Regions from separate parts of the Micromonospora mangrovi genome, predicted to be linked through region 3. Evidence: riboswitches for the same ligand, from Rfam matches in the RefSeq annotation. Region 3 holds a riboswitch; each other region holds the start of a gene.
What was found. A riboswitch is a leader RNA that binds a small molecule or an ion and turns the genes downstream of it on or off. The one in region 3 is predicted to bind cyclic di-AMP.

Region 1: it holds a riboswitch for cyclic di-AMP, as region 3 does, so the genes downstream of both, ABUL08_RS10345 (transglycosylase family protein) here and ABUL08_RS21220 (coiled-coil domain-containing protein) in region 3, are expected to answer to the same signal.
Region 2: it holds a riboswitch for cyclic di-AMP, as region 3 does, so the genes downstream of both, ABUL08_RS23320 (C40 family peptidase) here and ABUL08_RS21220 (coiled-coil domain-containing protein) in region 3, are expected to answer to the same signal.
Region 4: it holds a riboswitch for cyclic di-AMP, as region 3 does, so the genes downstream of both, ABUL08_RS14260 (C39 family peptidase) here and ABUL08_RS21220 (coiled-coil domain-containing protein) in region 3, are expected to answer to the same signal.

The regions. Positions count from the first base shown of each region.
Region 1 is NZ_CP159342.1:2,311,495-2,315,937, reverse strand. Features, by position in the region: gene ABUL08_RS10355 (helix-turn-helix transcriptional regulator) at 1-214, shown strand, start outside; gene ABUL08_RS10350 (glycoside hydrolase family 3 protein) at 333-2,156, shown strand; cyclic di-AMP (ydaO/yuaA leader) riboswitch at 2,321-2,494, shown strand; gene ABUL08_RS10345 (transglycosylase family protein) at 2,496-3,185, shown strand; gene ABUL08_RS10340 (radical SAM protein) at 3,318-4,331, shown strand; gene ABUL08_RS10335 (YbaB/EbfC family nucleoid-associated protein) at 4,393-4,443, shown strand, end outside.
Region 2 is NZ_CP159342.1:5,203,952-5,208,394, forward strand. Features, by position in the region: gene ABUL08_RS23305 (zinc metalloprotease) at 1-7, shown strand, start outside; gene ABUL08_RS23310 (pyridoxamine 5'-phosphate oxidase family protein) at 84-629, opposite strand; gene dcd (dCTP deaminase) at 720-1,298, shown strand; gene ABUL08_RS23320 (C40 family peptidase) at 1,348-2,334, opposite strand; cyclic di-AMP (ydaO/yuaA leader) riboswitch at 2,394-2,530, opposite strand; gene ABUL08_RS23325 (N-acetylmuramoyl-L-alanine amidase) at 2,764-4,443, shown strand, end outside.
Region 3 is NZ_CP159342.1:4,783,121-4,787,563, forward strand. Features, by position in the region: gene ABUL08_RS21215 (YibE/F family protein) at 1-1,177, shown strand, start outside; cyclic di-AMP (ydaO/yuaA leader) riboswitch at 1,332-1,462, shown strand; gene ABUL08_RS21220 (coiled-coil domain-containing protein) at 1,467-2,486, shown strand; gene ABUL08_RS21225 (carbonic anhydrase) at 2,559-3,221, opposite strand; gene ABUL08_RS21230 (helix-turn-helix transcriptional regulator) at 3,440-3,772, shown strand; gene ABUL08_RS21235 (hypothetical protein) at 3,873-4,274, shown strand; gene ABUL08_RS21240 (hypothetical protein) at 4,419-4,443, shown strand, end outside.
Region 4 is NZ_CP159342.1:3,289,489-3,293,931, reverse strand. Features, by position in the region: gene ABUL08_RS14275 (acyltransferase family protein) at 1-400, shown strand, start outside; gene ABUL08_RS14270 (hypothetical protein) at 752-1,252, shown strand; gene ABUL08_RS14265 (hypothetical protein) at 1,409-2,197, shown strand; cyclic di-AMP (ydaO/yuaA leader) riboswitch at 2,488-2,630, shown strand; gene ABUL08_RS14260 (C39 family peptidase) at 2,861-3,712, shown strand; gene ABUL08_RS14255 (alpha/beta fold hydrolase) at 3,819-4,443, shown strand, end outside.

The DNA of each region.
Region 1 (4,443 bases), 2.5 Mb from region 3:
GGCGCCGAGCCGCCCGACCGGTCTCGCCGCCCGGCTCACCCCGCAGGAGCTGCAGATCGTCACGCTCGCCGCCAGCGGCCTGTCCAACAAGGACATCGCGACGCGGCTGTTCCTCTCCGCCCGCACGGTCGGCTATCACCTCTACAAGGCGTACCCGAAGCTCGGCGTGGTGTCCCGCGCCGAGCTGTCCGACCTGGACCTGACGGGGGTGTGACCGCCGGCGGTCGCCGAACCGCCCGGCGGTTCCGGAACCGGCGCATCGTTCCCAGTCGATGCAAGCTGGCATAGGGTGCCGGTGAACGGCCTCAGCGTTCCTCCGGAAGGAGCGATCCGTGATCCGTCGCCACCGCCCCCTCGCAATCGTCGGCCTCCTCGTCGCGGTCACCGCCCTGGTCGCGCCCGCGCCGGCCACCGCCGCCGGGCTGCCCTACCAGGATCCGACCCTGCCCGTCGCGACCCGCGTCGCCGACCTGCTCTCCCGGATGACCCTGGACGAGAAGCTCGGCCAGATGACCCAGGCCGAGCGCGGCTCGGTGACCGCCGCCGACCTCACCACCTACCGGCTCGGCTCGCTGCTCTCCGGCGGCGGCTCCGCGCCCACGCCCAACACCGCCACCGCCTGGGCCGACATGTACGACGGCTTCCAGCGCGCCGCCCTCGCCACGCCCCTGGCCATCCCGATGATCTACGGAGTGGACGCCGTGCACGGGCACAACAACGTCCACGGCGCGACGATCTTCCCGCACAACATCGGCCTCGGCGCGACCCGCGACCCCGCCCTGGTGCAGCAGATCGGGCAGGCGGTGGCCGAGGAGGTCAGCGGCACCGGCGTCGACTGGGACTTCGCCCCCTGCCTCTGCGTGGCCCGCAACGACCGGTGGGGCCGCACCTACGAGTCGTTCGGGGAGACCCCGGACCTGCCGTCGAGCATGTCCACACTGGTCACCGGCCTGCAGGGCAGCACCCTCGGCGGGCCGACCTCGGTGCTCGCCACCGCCAAGCACTACGTCGGCGACGGTGGCACCACTGGCGGTGTCGACCAGGGCGACACCCGGCTCAGCGAGGCCGACCTGCGGGCCGTCCACCTGCCGCCGTTCCAGGCCGCCGTGCAGCGCGGGGTCGGCTCGGTGATGATCTCCTACAGCAGCTGGAACGGCGTCAGGATGCACGGCAACCAGTACCTGATCACCAGCGTCCTCAAGGGCGAACTCGGCTTCTCCGGCTTCGTCGTCTCGGACTGGAACGGCATCGACCAGATCGACGGCGCCGCCGGCTTCACCGCCGCCGAGGTCACCGTCGCGATCAACGCCGGCATCGACATGGTGATGGTGCCGACCGCCTGGAAGACGTTCCTCAGCACGCTCCGCGCCGAGGTGCAGAACGGCCACGTCCCGCTGAGCCGGATCGACGACGCGAACCGGCGCATCCTCACCAAGAAGTTCGAGCTGGGCCTCTTCGAGCGGCCGTACACCGACCGGAGCTGGACCGCGACGGTGGGCGACGCCGCCCATCGGGCGCTGGCCCGGCAGGCCGTGCGGGAGTCCCAGGTGCTGCTGAAGAACGCCGGCGGTGTGCTGCCGCTGGCCCGGGACAACAACAAGATCTTCGTGGCCGGCAAGAACGCCGACGACATCGGCAACTCCAGCGGCGGCTGGACCATCTCCTGGCAGGGCTCGTCCGGCGCGATCACCCCCGGCACCACCATCCTGCAGGGCATTCGCGCGGCGGTCGGTCCGACCACGACCGTCACCTACAACCAGCGCGGCACCGGCATCGACCGCAGCTACCGGGCCGCGATCGCGGTGGTCGGCGAGACGCCGTACGCCGAGGGGCGGGGCGACCGGACCGGCAGTATGAGCCTGGACCGGGACGACCTGCGGACGATCTCGACGCTGCGCAACGCGGGCGTGCCGGTTGTCGTGGTGCTGGTGTCCGGCCGTCCACTGGACGTCGCCACCGAGCTGCCCCGCTGGGACGCGCTGCTGGCGTCCTGGTTGCCCGGCACCGAGGGCGCCGGGGTGGCCGACGTGCTCTTCGGTGCCGCGCCGACCGGAAAACTGCCGATGACCTGGATGAACTCGGTCAGCCAGCAGCCCATCAACGCCGGCGACGGCCAGGTCCCACTCTTCCCTCAGGGCTTCGGCCTGACCTACTGACGACACGCGTGGACTGTCCGAGCGGGAGCTTGTAAGGCACGCTTCCGCACCCCGCAACTCGAGATGTCGTGCCGTCGCTCAGCCGGGTGAAGAACTTCACAAGAAGTGGGCGATCGCCCGAAACCGTCCCTAACGTCGTATGCGTTCGCGATCGCGGACACCACGGACCGGCAACGCCTAATCCCGCCGCCGGTCCGGTGGTACCTGGACCTCAGGCGGGAGCGGGGGACCCACACGTTCCTCGGTGCTCGACACCTCGGGGTGAAGCCGCCATCCGGCGGCCGGGCTCCTCGGCCCGAACCCGACAGCTCACCTCGTCGGCGTGGAGGAAACCACACAATGGCTACTGCACACATCGCTCGCCACCGTCGGACCAGCGCCCGTCGGGTCGCCGTCGGGGCGCTCGTCGCCGGCGCCGCCACCGGTGCCGCCGCGATCCTCGGCCCGGTCGCGCCGGCCAGCGCGGCCAGCGTCAACTGGGACGCCATCGCCCAGTGCGAGTCCGGCGGCAACTGGCACATCAACACCGGCAACGGCTTCTACGGTGGCCTCCAGTTCACCAAGGGCACCTGGAACGGTTACGGCGGCCAGAAGTACGCCAGCCGCGCCGACCTGGCCAGCCGCGGTGAGCAGATCGCGATCGCCGAGAAGGTCCTCGACGGGCAGGGCATCGGCGCCTGGCCGGTCTGCGGCAAGAAGGGCGGCTCCACCAAGCACTACTCCAGCAAGGACTCCGGCTCGTCGGCCAAGAAGGACTCCGGCACCAAGCACCGCTCCCACTCCGGCACCAAGTCGAAGGCGGAGCACCGCTCCTCGCGGGACGAGAAGCCCGCGACCCGTGACCACCGGCGTACCGCGCCGGCCTCGGGCGGCTCCACCTATGTGGTGAAGTCGGGCGACACGCTGTCGATGATCGCCGACGCGAAGGACCTCGCCGGCGGTTGGCACGCCCTGTACGAGCGCAACAAGCGCGTCGTCGGCGCCGACCCGGGCCTGATCTTCCCGGGTCAGCAGCTGCGCCTGCGCTGATCGGCGTACCGGGTCCGCCCGGTGCCGATCGACCACGAACGCCCGGCCGGGTCCACCGGCCGGGCGTTCCGTCGTAGCCGGCCCGGAGGGTGACGTCGGGTTTGCGGGGGCCGGATCAGGGCATTCGGGGGCATGTCGACCGTCGTCGAGGATCCGCCGCTGCCGACGCACCTCCAGTTGGAGATCACCTCGGCGTGCAACCTGCGCTGCCTGATGTGCCTGGTCCGCTACCGACCGCCGGTGAACAAGCTGGCCGGGGCGATGGCCCCGGAACTCTTCGACCGCATCGTGGCCGACGTGCCGGGGCTGCGCCGGCTGACCCTCCAGGGGCTCGGCGAGCCGCTGCTGTCGCCGTACCTGGCCGACATGATCGACACGGCGGTGGGCCGGGGCATCACGGTCGGCTTCAACACCAACGCCACCCTGCTGCACCGGCGCCGCGCCGAGGAACTGGTCGCCAGCGGGGTCGACTGGCTGCACGTCTCGCTCGACGGCGCCCGGGCGGCGGCGTACGAGCGGGTCCGCGACGGCGCGAACTTCGACGTCGTGGTGGCCAACCTCGCCGGCCTGGTCGAGGCGAAGCGGGCGGCGGGCAGCGCCACCCCCTGGATCCGGGTGGTCTTCGTCGCCATGCGCGACACCGTCGCGGAGCTGCCCGAGCTGGTCCGCCTGCTCGGCCGGATCGGGGTGGACGAGCTGCACGTGCAGAACCTGTCGCACAGCTTCTCCGACGCCGACCCGGCCGGCCGCTACGCCGAGATCCGCGAGTTCACCGCCGACCAGGCGCTCTGGGCCGGGGTGGACACCGACCGGGCCGCCGCGCTGTTCGGCGAGGCCGCCGCGGTGGCGCGGGAGACCGGCGTACGCCTGCGGCTGCCGCACCCCGGTGCGGCGCCGGCCGCCCCGCGCACCGCCGGCCCGGGCTGCTCGTGGCCCTGGGACGCGGCGTACGTGACCAGCGCCGGCGTGGTGCAACCGTGCTGCATGGTGATGGGCGACGACCGGGTGCGGCTGGGCTCGCTGGACGAGCGGTCGTTCCCGGAGATCTGGCACGGCGAGGAGTACCGCCGGTTCCGGCGCCGCCTCGCCGGCGAGACGCCCCCCTCGGTGTGCCGCGGCTGCTCGCTCTACCGGCGCACCTTCTGAGCCGCGTCGCCCCGGTTGCTATCGTCAGCCTGCTCGGCCCGGACGTGAAGAAAGCGCGGCTATGACCAACGAACCGATCACCCCTGCCGCGACCCTCGACGACCTGCTCACC
Region 2 (4,443 bases), 420 kb from region 3:
GGCGTAACCCCCAGCACGACAACGGTGCCGGCCCCGTCGAACGGGGCCGGCACCGGCGTGTTTCCGGGCTCGGCGTGCGCGGCTCAGGCGGCCGTGCGGCGGGTGTCGAAGCCCCGCCGGCCACGCAGACCCTCGCCGGCGGCGATCGGGGACGCCGGAGCGGCTCCCCGGGGGTCGAGCCAGACCTGCACCGCGGGTCGGTCGTCAGCCGGGCGGATCCCGCCCTGGGCGCGGCGGGTCAGCATCGCCACGTCGACGGTGAACTCGAAGAGCCGCCAGTCGACCCGGGGAGCGGCGCGGCCGATCTCGGCCAGTCGCGCCACCCGCGCGGGGTCGGTCACGAGACGGGCGTGACCGGCCACGTAGGCCTCGTCGTCGCTCTCCTCGGGCGGGAACGAGTGCAGCGCGTAGCGACCGTCGCGTTCGAGGTCACGGCGCTTGGGCGAGTCGACGACGAAGCAGTAGAGCCCATCGTCGGTGATGACCGGGGAGACCGGGTGGACGCGGGGCCCACCGTCGGCACGGACCGTGGCGAGATAGCCGAAGCCCGGCCCGTACTGCTGCATGAGAAGGCGGATCTCGTCGGCGAGGCGGGGCTCGTCGGCGGCGAATTCGGACCAGGAAGCCATGCGGACATTCTATCGAACACACGTACGAACGCGCAGTCCGACACGCAGTCCGACACGCCACTCGCCGACACCGGTCGCTATGGTGTTCCGATGCTGCTCTCCGACCGCGACCTGGTCTCCGAGATCAAGGCGGGCACGCTCGCGCTGGAGCCCTTCGAGCCGACGCTGGTGCAGCCGTCCAGCATCGACGTACGCCTGGACAAGCTCTTCCGGGTCTTCAACAACCACCTCTACACGCACATCGACCCGGCGATGCAGCAGGACGACCTGACCTCGATGGTCGAGGTGCCCGAGGGGGAGCCGTTCGTGCTGCACCCGGGCGAGTTCGTGCTCGCCTCGACGCTCGAGGTGATCTCGCTGGGTGATCAGCTCGCCGGGCGACTGGAGGGCAAGTCCAGCCTGGGCCGGCTCGGGCTGCTCACCCACTCCACCGCCGGCTTCATCGACCCGGGTTTCTCCGGGCACGTCACGCTGGAGCTGTCCAACGTGGCGAACCTGCCGATCACGCTCTGGCCCGGCATGAAGATCGGCCAGCTCTGCATCTTCCGGCTCTCGTCGCCGGCCGAGCACCCGTACGGCTCCGCCGTCTACGGCTCGCGTTACCAGGGCCAGCGCGGCCCGACCCCGAGCCGCTCCTGGCAGAACTGGCGCACCTGGCCGATCCGCTGACCGCGTCGGCGCGGGGCCCCTTCCAGGGGAAGGGACCCCGCGTCACCCGTCAGCCGGGGCGGCCGTAGCTGTTGATCTGGCCGTCGTCGACGCGCTTCATGGTGATGGGCTTGCCGGACTGGGAGGCGTGCACCACCCAGCCGTCGCCGACGTACATGCCGACGTGGTGCAGGTCGCTGTAGTAGAAGACCAGGTCACCGGGGCGCAGCTCACTGCGGCTGACCCGTCGGGTGACGTCGTGCTGCTGCCGCGCGTTGTGCGGCAGCGAGACGCCCGCCTTGTCCCAGGCGGCCATGGTCAGGCCGGAGCAGTCGAAGTGGTCCGGGCCGGCGGCGCCCCAGACATAGATCTTGCCGATCTGGGCGCAGGCGAACTTGACGGCGATCCCGGCGGGACCGCCCGGGTAGCCGGACGGGCAGGGTGCGGGCCGCAGCGGACCGCCGCCGCCGCTGCCGTACACCTTGAGCCGGAGCTTGCCGAGGCGGGCGATCTCGGCGTTGATCTGCTGCTTCTTCGCTCCGAGCTGGGCCTTGGTCCGGGCCAGCTGGGCGACCATCTCGTCCAGCGGCTTCTTCTTCGCGGCCAACTGGTCGCGGAGGTCGACGACGGACCGCACCTCCTGCGCCTGGCGGTGCGCGAAGCGGTCGAGCAGCTCCAGGCCGGTCAGCACGTCGCCCGGTGAGCGGCTGCCGAGCAGCGCGTTCACCGTGCCCACGTTCTGACCCTTGTACGCCTCGGCGGCCAGCCCGCTGACCTGCCCCATGGCGAGGTCGACCTGGAGCTGGAGCGGGGCGATCTGCTTGGCGAGGGCGTCGGCCTGCCTGGTCTTGACCGCCAGGTCCTGACTGGTGGCGTTGTACTGCTCGATGACCGGTTCGAGCTTTTCCCAGTCCTGGTCGATCTGACGTTCGATCTCGGTGACCGAGGGTTCGGCGTGGGCCGCCGTGGCGCCGCCGGTCAGGACGACCGCGGTGCCGGCCAGGGCGGCGAGGAGGGTGGTGAAGCGGGACCAGCGTGGGCGCGGCGCAGCCGTCATCCGGTCGACCGACCGGACCGACGGTCGCCGCGGGGCATGGTGTGCCACCGGGCTTCCGTACTCCTTCTTCGTGACCGCCTACCGGGTTAGCTGACGGGTTCGGGCGGGAAGGGAGCCGCCCTACCGCAGTGCTGCGGATTCACCCCGGTTACCTGGGTCCCCGGTTCGCCCGGAGGCGACTCGGCGGTGTCCGACCGTGACCCCCCGGGTTGGACGGTCCAGTTTCCGGTCGACGATTGACCAGAGTAGAGATGGCCGTTATCGATCCGCAACCCGCGACGCCGTGACACTCCGTACCTGTTCCGCCGGGTCGACCGGACTCGATGAAGGATTCTTTCATGCAACATCATTAAGCGGAAAGTATTGACCCGAGGCGGTGCCCGGGGCGAGGGTGAGCACGCAGTGACCCCCGTCGGACCTGGAGGTTCCATGCACCTCACCCCCGTTCCACCGCGCGCACGGATCGTGCTCGCCACCGCCGTGGCGGCGGCCACCGTCCTGCTCGTCACCGGACCGGTCGTCGCCGACCCCGCCACCGCGGGGACCACCGAACCCACCGACCGCCAGCAGCAGTACGCGGCAGCCGCCGCCGAGTACGGCGTACCGGAGAGCGTTCTGCTCGGCGTCTCCTACCTCGAATCCCGCTGGGACACCCACCCCGGCCAGCCGAGCACCAGCGGCGGCTACGGCCCCATGCACCTGACCGACGCCGCGCAGGTCGCCGCCACCCCGTCCAGCTCGCACGTCGACGAGAACGAGGACCCCCGGGGCGACGAGTCCCGCCCGCTGACCGTCGACACCGCCGCTGCGGCCGAGCCGGCCGGCGACCTGCTGCCGTCGGCGTCCCTGCAGACCCTCGACGCGGCTGCCGCGCTCACCGGCGTGGCCGAGGAGACGCTGCGCGACGACGCCGCCGCCAACATCCGTGGCGGGGCGGCGCTGCTCGCGTCGTACCAGAGGGCGCTGGCCGCGCCGGTCGGTGCCGGCAGCGACCCGGCGGCCTGGTACGGCGCGGTGGCCCGGTACTCCGGCGCGGACACCGAGGACGCCGCGGCGGCCTTCGCCGACGAGGTGTACGACCAGATCGGCCTCGGCGCGACCCGGACCACCGACGACGGGCAGCGGGTCACCCTCGCCGCCGTCGCGGTGACGCCGGACGAGTCCGGCCTGCACAAGCTGGGACTGCGCCGGGCCGAACGGCCGGACGGCCTGGAGTGCCCGGTCCGCCTCGCCTGCGAGTGGATCCCCGCGCCCTACGAGAAGTACGGCCCGAACCCGGGCGACTACGGCAACCACGACCTCGGTGAGCGGCCGGCGCAGCAGAAGATCGAGTACATCGTCATCCACGACACCGAGGGCTACTTCGGCCCGAGCGTCAAGCTGGTGCAGACGAAGACCTACCTGGGCTGGCACTACACGCTGCGCTCGGTGGACGGCTACGTCGCCCAGCACATCAAGGCCAAGGACGTCGGCTGGCACGCCGGCAACTGGTACGTCAACGCGAAGTCGATCGGCATCGAGCACGAGGGCTTCGCCGGCCACGGCACCTGGTACACCGAGGCGATGTACCGGACCTCGGCGAAGCTGGTCCGGCACCTGGCGCTGCGGTTCCAGATCCCGCTGGACCGGCAGCACATCCTCGGCCACGACAACGTCCCCGGCACCACCGCCGGCACGGTGGCCGGCATGCACTGGGACCCGGGGCCCTACTGGGACTGGTCGCACTACTTCGACCTGATGAAGGCGCCGTTCCGGGGCACCGGCACCGCGCACACCGGCCTGGTCACCATCGACCCGGACTACGCCACCAACCAGCCCGCCTTCACCGGCTGCAACCAGCAGCCGCCCGGCGTGCCGAAGCCGACCCCGCCGGCCGCCCCGTGCCCGCTGCGCGGCTCCTCGGCGGTCGTCCTGCGCACCGCGCCGAGCCCGGACGCGCCGCTGGTCAACGACCGGGGCCTGCGGCCCAACGGCACGCCGGACACCATGTACATCTCCGACCACGGCGCCCGTGCCTCCGCCGGCCAGACGTACGCCCTCGCGGGTGTGCAGGGTGACTGGACCGCGATCTGGTACCTCGGCCAGCGCGCGTGGTTCCTCAACCCGCCC
Region 3 (4,443 bases):
GCCCCGGTACCACGGCTCGGTCACCCGGGTGGTGACCGAGCCCTGCCCGCCCACACCGGAGGAGACCCCGGGTGGCCCGGCCGGGCCGTGCGGGACCGTGACCGTACGGGTCGGCCAGGGGCCGGACGCCGGCCGGCAGGTGGAGACGCCGGTCCCGGCCGGGCCGGGAGCGCCCCGGGTCGAGGTCGGCGACGATATCGTCCTGGTGGAGCTGATCGACCCGGCCGATCCGGCGACGAAGACGTACAACATCGCCGAGCACCAGCGCGGCGGTCCGCTCGTCTGGGTGGCGGCGCTCTTCGCGCTCGCCATCGTCGCGTTCGGGCGCTGGCGGGGGCTGGCCGCGCTGGCCGGGCTCGCCGCCAGCTTCGCCATCCTGCTCGGTTTCGTGCTGCCCGGCATCGGCGCGGGGCAGTCGCCGCTGCTGGTGGCCATCGTCGGCTCGGCGTTGATCATGTTCGTGGTGCTCTACCTGACCCACGGGATCACCGCGCAGACCTCGGTGGCGGTGCTCGGCACCCTGGGCAGCCTGGTGCTGACCGGGCTGCTCGGCAGTCTCGCCACCGCCGCCACCCACCTCACCGGCTTCGGCAGCGAGGACGCCACCACGCTGTCGATGTTCCAGGGCGACGTGGACCTGCACGGGCTGCTGCTGGCCGGCATCATCATCGGTTCCCTCGGCGTGCTCGACGACGTGACGGTCACCCAGGCGGCCACCGTCACCGAACTCGCCCACGCCAACCCCGGCCTGTCCCGGGTGCAGCTCTACCGGGCGGCCACCCGGGTCGGCCGGGCCCACATCGCCTCGACGGTGAACACCATCGTGCTGGCGTACGCGGGGGCCTCCCTGCCGCTGCTGCTCCTGCTGGTCGCCGACTCCCGGCCGGTGGGCCAGATCCTCACCAGCGAGTTCATGGCGCAGGAGATCGTCCGCAGCGCGGTCGCCACGATCGGCCTGATCGCGGCCGTACCGCTGACCACCGGGCTGGCCGCGGTGGTGACCACCGCCGGCCGCCGAGACACCGCGACGAGCGACGGTCCGGGCGCGCCGGCCGCCCGACCGGCGGCCGACCCGGACACCGCGCTGGCGGCCCTCAGCACCCGGCGCGGCCGACCCTCCGGGTCCGTCCCCGACGGGTGGCCGGACACCCCGGGGAGTACGCAGGCCGGACGGTGACATCGCGGAGCGTGACGGCCGACGGTAAACGCGATGCTGCTCACGCAGGGTCGCAGCGAATTACCGCGTTTGGTCGGCTTCAGGACGTAGCTGCCCGGGAGGACTCTCGGGTAACCTCGCTGCCGGTCACCGCCGAAGGCGCGCACCGGCGCCTGCGGTGCCGCCGCCCAATCGCCCGACGGCGAACCGGGGACCCAGGTACATGGGGTGAATCCGCGCGAGCGGTAGGGGCCACTTCCGCCCCGAACCCGTCAGCTAACCCGGTCGGCGGTCGACGGAAGGGAACACTGTGACGGCACCCCTGCGCCGCTGGCTGACACCCGTGGTGGCCGTGCTCGCCGCCTTCGCGGTCGTGGCCGGTCCCACGCCGGCGACGGCCGCCCCCACCACACCCACCCCCTCGGGGCACGAGGAGGACGACGAGCCAGCTCTGATCACCGACGTGATCGACGCGGCCAACCGGGGCTACATCCAGGCGAAGGCGAAGCTGGCGAAGTCCCAGGAACGCCAGCGCCAGCTCGCCGCGGAGGAGATCCGGGCCGGGAAGGAGCTGGAGGCGCTGAAGCCCCAGGTGGCCCAGATCGCCGCCCAGTCCTACCGCACCGGCCGGATCGGCGCGGTGGCCATGCTGCTGGAGAGCAGCGCGCCGGACTCGTTCGTCAAGCGCGCCGCCGCGCTGGACGAGCTGAACATGGTCAACGAGCAGAAGCTCGCCGACGTCACCGCGGTCAAGAACCGCGCCGAGCAGGCCCGGCTCGGCGTCGACGCCGAGGTACGCGAGCAGTTGAAGCTGACCAACGAGATGGCCCGCAAGAAGAACGACGCGGAGAAGTCGCTCGCCCTGGTCGGCGGGCTCGGCTTCACCGGCGGTCTGGTCTCGGCCACCTCCCCGGTCGCCCGGGTCGGCCCCGGCCGCACCTCGGACGGGGACTGGCGCCCCGAGTCGTGCAGCGAGGACGACCCGACCACCTCCGGCTGCATCACCCCGCGCACCCTGCACGCGTACAAGGAGGTCCGGCGGGCCGGCTTCAACCGCTTCGCCGGCTGCTTCCGGCCGGGCGGGCCGTGGGAGCACCCGAAGGGTCGGGCCTGCGACTGGTCGTTGCAGAACAGCGGCTTCTCACCCTGGCACAACAACGACACCCGGCGGTACGGCAACAACCTCGCCGCCTTCCTGATCCGCAACGCCGACCGGCTCGGCATCTACTACGTGATCTGGAACCGGCAGATCTGGTTCCCGGCGACGGGGTGGAAGTCCTACAGCGGTCCGTCCAACCACACCGACCACGTGCACATGTCGCTGCTCTGAGCCGACGACGTACGACGAAGGGGCCGTCCCGCGATCACGCGGGACGGCCCCTTCGGTCTGCTTCGGGACCGCTCAGCCGGTGACGGCCGGGGTGGCGGACGCGGTCTGGCCCGGCACGGCCGGCTCGCCGGCCGGCACCGTGGTGACCGTCCGCACCTCACCCGCGCTCAGCCGGTACGACATGCCGACCACCGCGCAGCGCCCGGCGGTGACGTGGTCGGCCAGCACGGCGGAGTTGGCCAGCAGCGCCTCGACGGTGTGCGCGATGTGGATGTCGACGATCTCGTCGATGCTGGTCACGCCCTGCTCAGCCGCCCGCTGCAGGCTCGGTACGACGGCGTCCACCACCGCACCGAGGTGTCCGGGCGGCGGCGTGCCGGTGGTCGCCACGTCGCGGGCGGCCTGCACCGCGCCGCACGAGTCGTGGCCGAGGACCACGATCAGCGGGGTGCCGAGGACGGTGACGGCGTACTCGACGCTGCCGAGCACCTCGGGGCCGACCGTGTGGCCGGCCGTCCGGACCACGAAGAGGTCACCGAGGCCACGGTCGAAGATGATCTCGGCGGCGAGCCGGGAGTCGGAGCAGCCGACGATCACCGCGAAGGGGTGCTGCCCGTCGGCGACCGCCGTCCGGTGGTCGGCGTCCTGGTTGGGATGGCGGGGCGCCCCGCCGACGAACCGCCGGTTGCCCGCGTACAGCTCGGCGAGCGCCTGCTCCGGAGTGGTCGGGGTCATCCCCTCACCTCGTCCCTGGCACGAAAAGACCTGGTCGGACCGGCCGGCGACGGAGGCGGCCTCGGCACCACGTTCACACGCAGTCCAAGATACGTCAAGATATACGTGATACGTGTTTCATGCGTCGGGAACCCCTTGACCGCCGGACCGGGCGCGTGGACCGGAAGATTCCGCCAGGGCGAGGGCAGGGGCGGGCAATCGGGGAGGTGGGCCATACCATGTCGGACATGGCGACGACAGCAGGCGAGAACGGGACCAGCCGGAACTGGACGTTCCTCACCAACCACGGGCACGTGCTGCTCGCCATCGCGCGTAACCCCACCGCCCGGCTCCGCGACGTCGCGGACGAGGTCGGCGTGACCGAGCGGGCCGCCCAGGCGATCGTCGCCGACCTGGAGGCCGGGGGCTACCTGCACCGCACCCGGGTCGGCCGGCGCAACGAGTACACGGTCAACCCGAGCGGGCACTTCCGGCACCCCGCCGAGGCGGACCAGCAGGTCGGCGCCCTGCTCGCGCTCTTCACCGACGAGCCGGCGGACGACTCCGCCTGAGTCCGGTCCGACCGTCCACAGGAGTCGACGTGGGCCGGGTCACGTCGGTCGGGAAGATCGTCGAGCTGCACGAGGCGGACCTGACCGATAGGTTGATGCGGTGCTGCTCGAAGCGTTCGCCCCGACCCTCTGGGCGGCGACGCTGCGCACCCTGCGGGAACTGACCCGCCTGGCGGTCGCCGCCCTCGTGCTCGTCGTCGGCTCCGGCGGTGTCGCCGCCGCGTCCACCGTCGACGCGCTCCGACCTGTCGCCGTCCTGGAGTTCCGGTCGGTCGGTTCCCCGGTCGCCGCGGGCCAGGGCCGCCCCGCCGGCACCGGATCGGTCACCGCCGTCGCGGATGCCGCGTCGGCCGTCGACCGGGCGACCGACAGCGCCGGGGTGCCGGCACCCGGCACCCGCGCGGACCGGCACGAGGCCGTCCGCCCGACGACCCGCACCGTCGTCGCGCCCGCCGATCCGGGCCGGGACGCCGTCGCCCGACGCGGCCCCCCGCTCGTCTGATCCCGCCCGCCGCCGACGGCGCGGCCCGCGCATCCCCGCCGACCCTTTTGGGTACGGCCCCGTGCGGAGATCCCGCCCCCTCGCCCCGCCTGCGCGTGGCACTCCGACCGTCCCTTCCGAACGTTCCACCACGAGGTGCTGGTGATGCAGACCGTCTTCTCCTCCGTCC
Region 4 (4,443 bases), 1.5 Mb from region 3:
GGCCGACGCGGACGTCCGGGGCCGGCGGACGCCGTGGCGGTCCCGGCCGATGGTCTGGCTCGGTGAGGTCTCCTTCGCCTTCTATCTGGTGCACGTCTTCGTGATGATGACCGTGCTGCGGCTGACCGGGGACTGGGGTGTCGGACTGCCCGGCTGGCGGGGACCGCTCGCGGTGCTCGGCTTCCTGCTGGCGAACCTGGCGCTCGCTGCGGCCCTGCACCGCTGGGTCGAGACGCCGATGATGCGCCGGCTCGGCCCGTCCCGTCGGCTCCGGGTCCAGGCACGCCCGCCCGTCCCGGCCCGGGTGGCACCGTCCGAACCGGCTGTCCCGGCCCAGCGGGCGGCGTCCGGCCCGGCGACCCCGCAGATCGAGTACGCGGGCCGGCGCGACCCGGCCTGACCCACCTCCGCCTGACCCACCTCCGCCTGACCCGGCTCCGCTCGCACCCGGAGCAGTTGGGGCGTCGCCGGTCGTGATCGACGCCGGGTCGGTGTGGTGGTGGTGCCGGTCGGGCCGGGCTGTGACCGGGCTGGTCGCCTGGACCGACGAGTGGTGTGCGGTGCCGGCCCGCCACCGATCTGATGACGTAAATGAATCAGCGGCTGGTGTCCACCCTGGTCAGCACCGTGATCGGGCCGGGACGACACGCCCGGCGGCGATGCGGGGCGGCGGCAACGGCGGTAGCGTGGGGCCGTGCTTCCGGTCGCGCTCACCAGTCCCGTGTGGTGGCTGGCGCGCTGGACCGTTCGCATGCTCACCAGTCTGGCCGTGACGCTCGCCTTCTCCCTCGGGGCGACGACACTCCCCGTCGAGGTGGCCGCGCCGACCTGGGCGCCCCCGGTGGGCGACTCCCTCGCCTCCGCCGCCGACGACTGGTCCGACCCACCGTTGCCGACCCGCTGGCTGCGGGCCACGCCCACCGTCGGCTCCGCTCACGCGGTCATTCCCACGGCCCGCGCGGGCCACACCGTCGCCGCCGGAGCCCGCTCCGGCGACGCGGTCAGCCCCACGTCCGGCGTCGACCGTGCCGTCGTCGGCGCAACCGGCTCCACGCGGACGGTCATCGGCGCCTCCGGCTCGCGTCGCGAGGTCAGCCCCTCGACCGGGTCCGACCTGGTCGGTGTCGCGGTCGCGCCGGCCCCGGTGGTGCTCGCCACGGTGGCGGCGTCGGTCGTGCCGGCCGGCCGGCAGCGCGTCGCGATCGGGTGGGCCCCGGCGGCCCTCGGCTCCCGCGCCCCGCCGACCCGCTGACCTCCGCGCGGGCGGTGGCCCGCCAGCACGTACCACCCGACCTCACCCCCCGCATCCGCCCGACGGCGGCTCGGCGGCGCCCGTTCCGGTCGCGCCCCGCCCCGTCGGGTCCTGCGGATCTCGCCACACCACGCCCGCTCCCCGTGAGGTGCGACCATGCAGACCGTTCTGTACCAGTTCCTGATCGAGGTCCCGGAGGCCGCCGCCATCTGGTCGGCCCTGCTCCTGCTCGCCCTGACCCTGCTCGCGGTGCTCGTCGCCCGCCCCGAGCGGGACACCCCCACCGACGTCGAGCCGGCCGTCGACCCTGCGGCGGAACAGGCGGCCCACCTGGCCGACCTGCGCCGGTACGCCGAGGAGGTCGCCGTCGCCGCCGCCGGAGCGGCCCAGAACGCCCGTCGGCGCCGGGAGCGGTGGCTGGCCGCCCAGGACGAGGTGGACCGGGCGTGGCAGACGTACGACGAGGCGGAGGCGGTCGCCCGGCGGTTCGCCGGTGCCGCCGTGCTGCCCGCCCCGCACACCCCGCGCACGCCCGCCGAGTACGCCGCCCGGGAGCGCTGGCTGCACCACGCCGCGATGGCGGCGCACTGGCGGGGCGAGCTGACCGCCCGGCAACTCGCCGACGTGCTCGCCCACCGCAACGGGTGGGACCCCCGGCGGCACCCGGCCGAGCAGGAGATCGTCCTGGCGCGGGCGGTTCGGGACGGCCGGTTGGCCGGGTACCGGGCCGCCGCCGAGCGGGAGCAGCAGGCGTGGCGGGAGGCCGAGCTGGCCGCCGAGGCGGCGCGTGCCCTGGCCGTGGAGGCGTACGCGGCGACGGAGCGGCTGCGCCCGGGAGTCGTCCCGGTGCATCGGCCGGACGCGGTGACCCAGACCCTCGCCCCGGTCGGCGCCTCCGCCGCCGTTTCCCGGACCGCCCGGTGGCGGCCGGCGCGGGTTGGCTGAATTGTGATGTGAAACTGCCGTCCCGGTCGCCCCGGGAATCGGAAAACGGTCATCCGGGGCGTGGCGGTCCAGGCCGGCCCAGGTTGCCCGGTCACCCGCTCACCGGATGTCCGGTAATCGACCCCCGTTCCATTCTCGGGTGCTCGTCCCATTGAGTGACATCAGTGACCTGTCTGTTCCGGTCGGGCCCGGGTGTTCGACGTTTGCGCAGGTGGGAGCGCTTGGCAGGGCGCATGCCCGCCGGTAGTGTCGGCGCGTCCGGTGCGGTTTCCGATCGCAAGAGGCGACGCCGCGCCGACCCGCTCAATCGCGATCTTCTGCGAACCGGGGACCCATGCACGTCCGGGGTGAATCCGCGAGCCACGGCCCGCGGTAGGGCGATCTTCCCGCCCGAATCCGTCAGCTAACCCGGTAGGCGGTGTCGGAAGGAGTTCCGTCTTCGTGCAGCACCCTGCCACCCCTCGGCCACACCCCCTCCACGGCGCCGCGGTGCCGTCGCTCGCCCTCTCCGCGAGCTGATACCGGCATCCGCCCCCGCGCCCGACTGACCGGGCGCACCCCTTCCCCGCGGTCCACCCCGCCCACGGATCCGTTCCGTCGCGCGTGAACAGCTCCGCGCGCCGGGCCGGCGTGTGCCGCCCCCGCCCCCGTGGAGGAAACCTCGTGAAGCACACCCTCAAGCGGCAGCTGCGCCGTCTCGCCACCGAACGTCGCTACCAGGTCGTCGCCGGCTCGGCCGCCGCCCTGGTGCTGGCCTCCGGCACCGGTGCCCTGCTGGCACACGGTGACGACGCGCCCGTCCGCCAGGAGAACACCGCCGCCGTGGCCGAACTGGCCCCGCGGCTCAGCGACGTCGCGGCCGGCACCCAGGCCCGGATCGCCGCCGTCCCGTCGGTTTCGCCCAGCGCGTCGCCGTCGGCCAGCGCCTCGCTCTCGCCGAAGCCGAGCGCGAAGCCGACCACGGCCAAGCCGGACCCGGACACCACCCGCAAGGCGGCACCGAAGCCGCCGTCGAAGAAGGTCCTCGACTACACCTACGAGGCGCAGACCACCTACTACAACTGCGGCCCGGCGGCGGTGCGCAACGCGCTCAGCGCCACCGGCATCGAGCGGACCCAGGACGAGCTGGCCGTCGCGCTGGGCACCACCGAGATGGGCACCAACTCGGCCGAGGACACCACCCGGGTGCTCAACCAGCAGGTCAAGGGCGACCCGTACCGGACCCGGATGATCGACGGCGTGCCGAGCGCCGCGGAGACCGAGCGGCTCCGGACCGACGTGGTCAAGGCGATCAGCAACGGGCGGGGCGTGGTGGCCAACGTCGCCGGTGACGCCACCGACACCGACGGCGGCTGGCACTCCTTCCCGGGCGGCCACTACATCGCCGTGGTGGGCTACTCCAACGACGGCCGGACCCTGCGGATCGCCGACTCGGCGGACCCGTCGCTGCCGGCGTACTGGATCAGCGCCGCCGACCTGGCGAACTGGATGGCCACCCGCGGCTACTCCGCCTGATCAACCCCGTTCACCCGTCGGGCGTCGGCTCTTGGAGCCGGCGCCCGATGTCGTCTCCGCCGTCCGCTCTCGCGCATCGTGTCCGACCGGTGGCACACTGCGCCCCATGGGCGACGAGACGAGCAACCGGCATCTGCTGCTGCTGCACGGGTTGGGCGCCACCGGTGAGGTGTGGCTGCCCTGGGCACCGCTGCTGGAGCACCGCTGGGCGGGACGCTGGCTCGCCCCGGACCTGGCCGGCCACGGCTGGTCGCCGCCGCTGCCCGCGTACTCCTTCACCGGCCTCGCCCGACGGGTGGTGACGGACCTGCGACCGGTCGCGGAGCGGCTCGGCCCGCACGATCGGCTGGTGGTGCTCGGGCACTCGCTCGGTGGGGTGGTGGGGCTCGCGCTGGCCGCGCGGAGCGTCGGCCTGCCGGTCGACGCGGTGGTCGGGCTCGGCATCAAGGCGGTCTGGTCGTCCGCCGAGCTGGCGAAGGCCGCGGAGCTGGCGGCCCGTCCGGTGACCTGGTTCGGCACCCGGGACGAGGCGGCCCGCCGCTACCTGCGGGTCGCCGGGCTGACCGGGCTCTTCGCGCCGGACCACCCGGCGGTCGACGCCGGGCTGCGCCGCGAGGACGGCCGCTGGCGGCTGGCGATGGACCCGGCGGCGTTCGCCGTCGGTGAGCCGTGCCTGCCGACGCTGCTCGCGGCGACCGACGTGCCGGTGCTGCTGGCCCGCGGCGAGCACG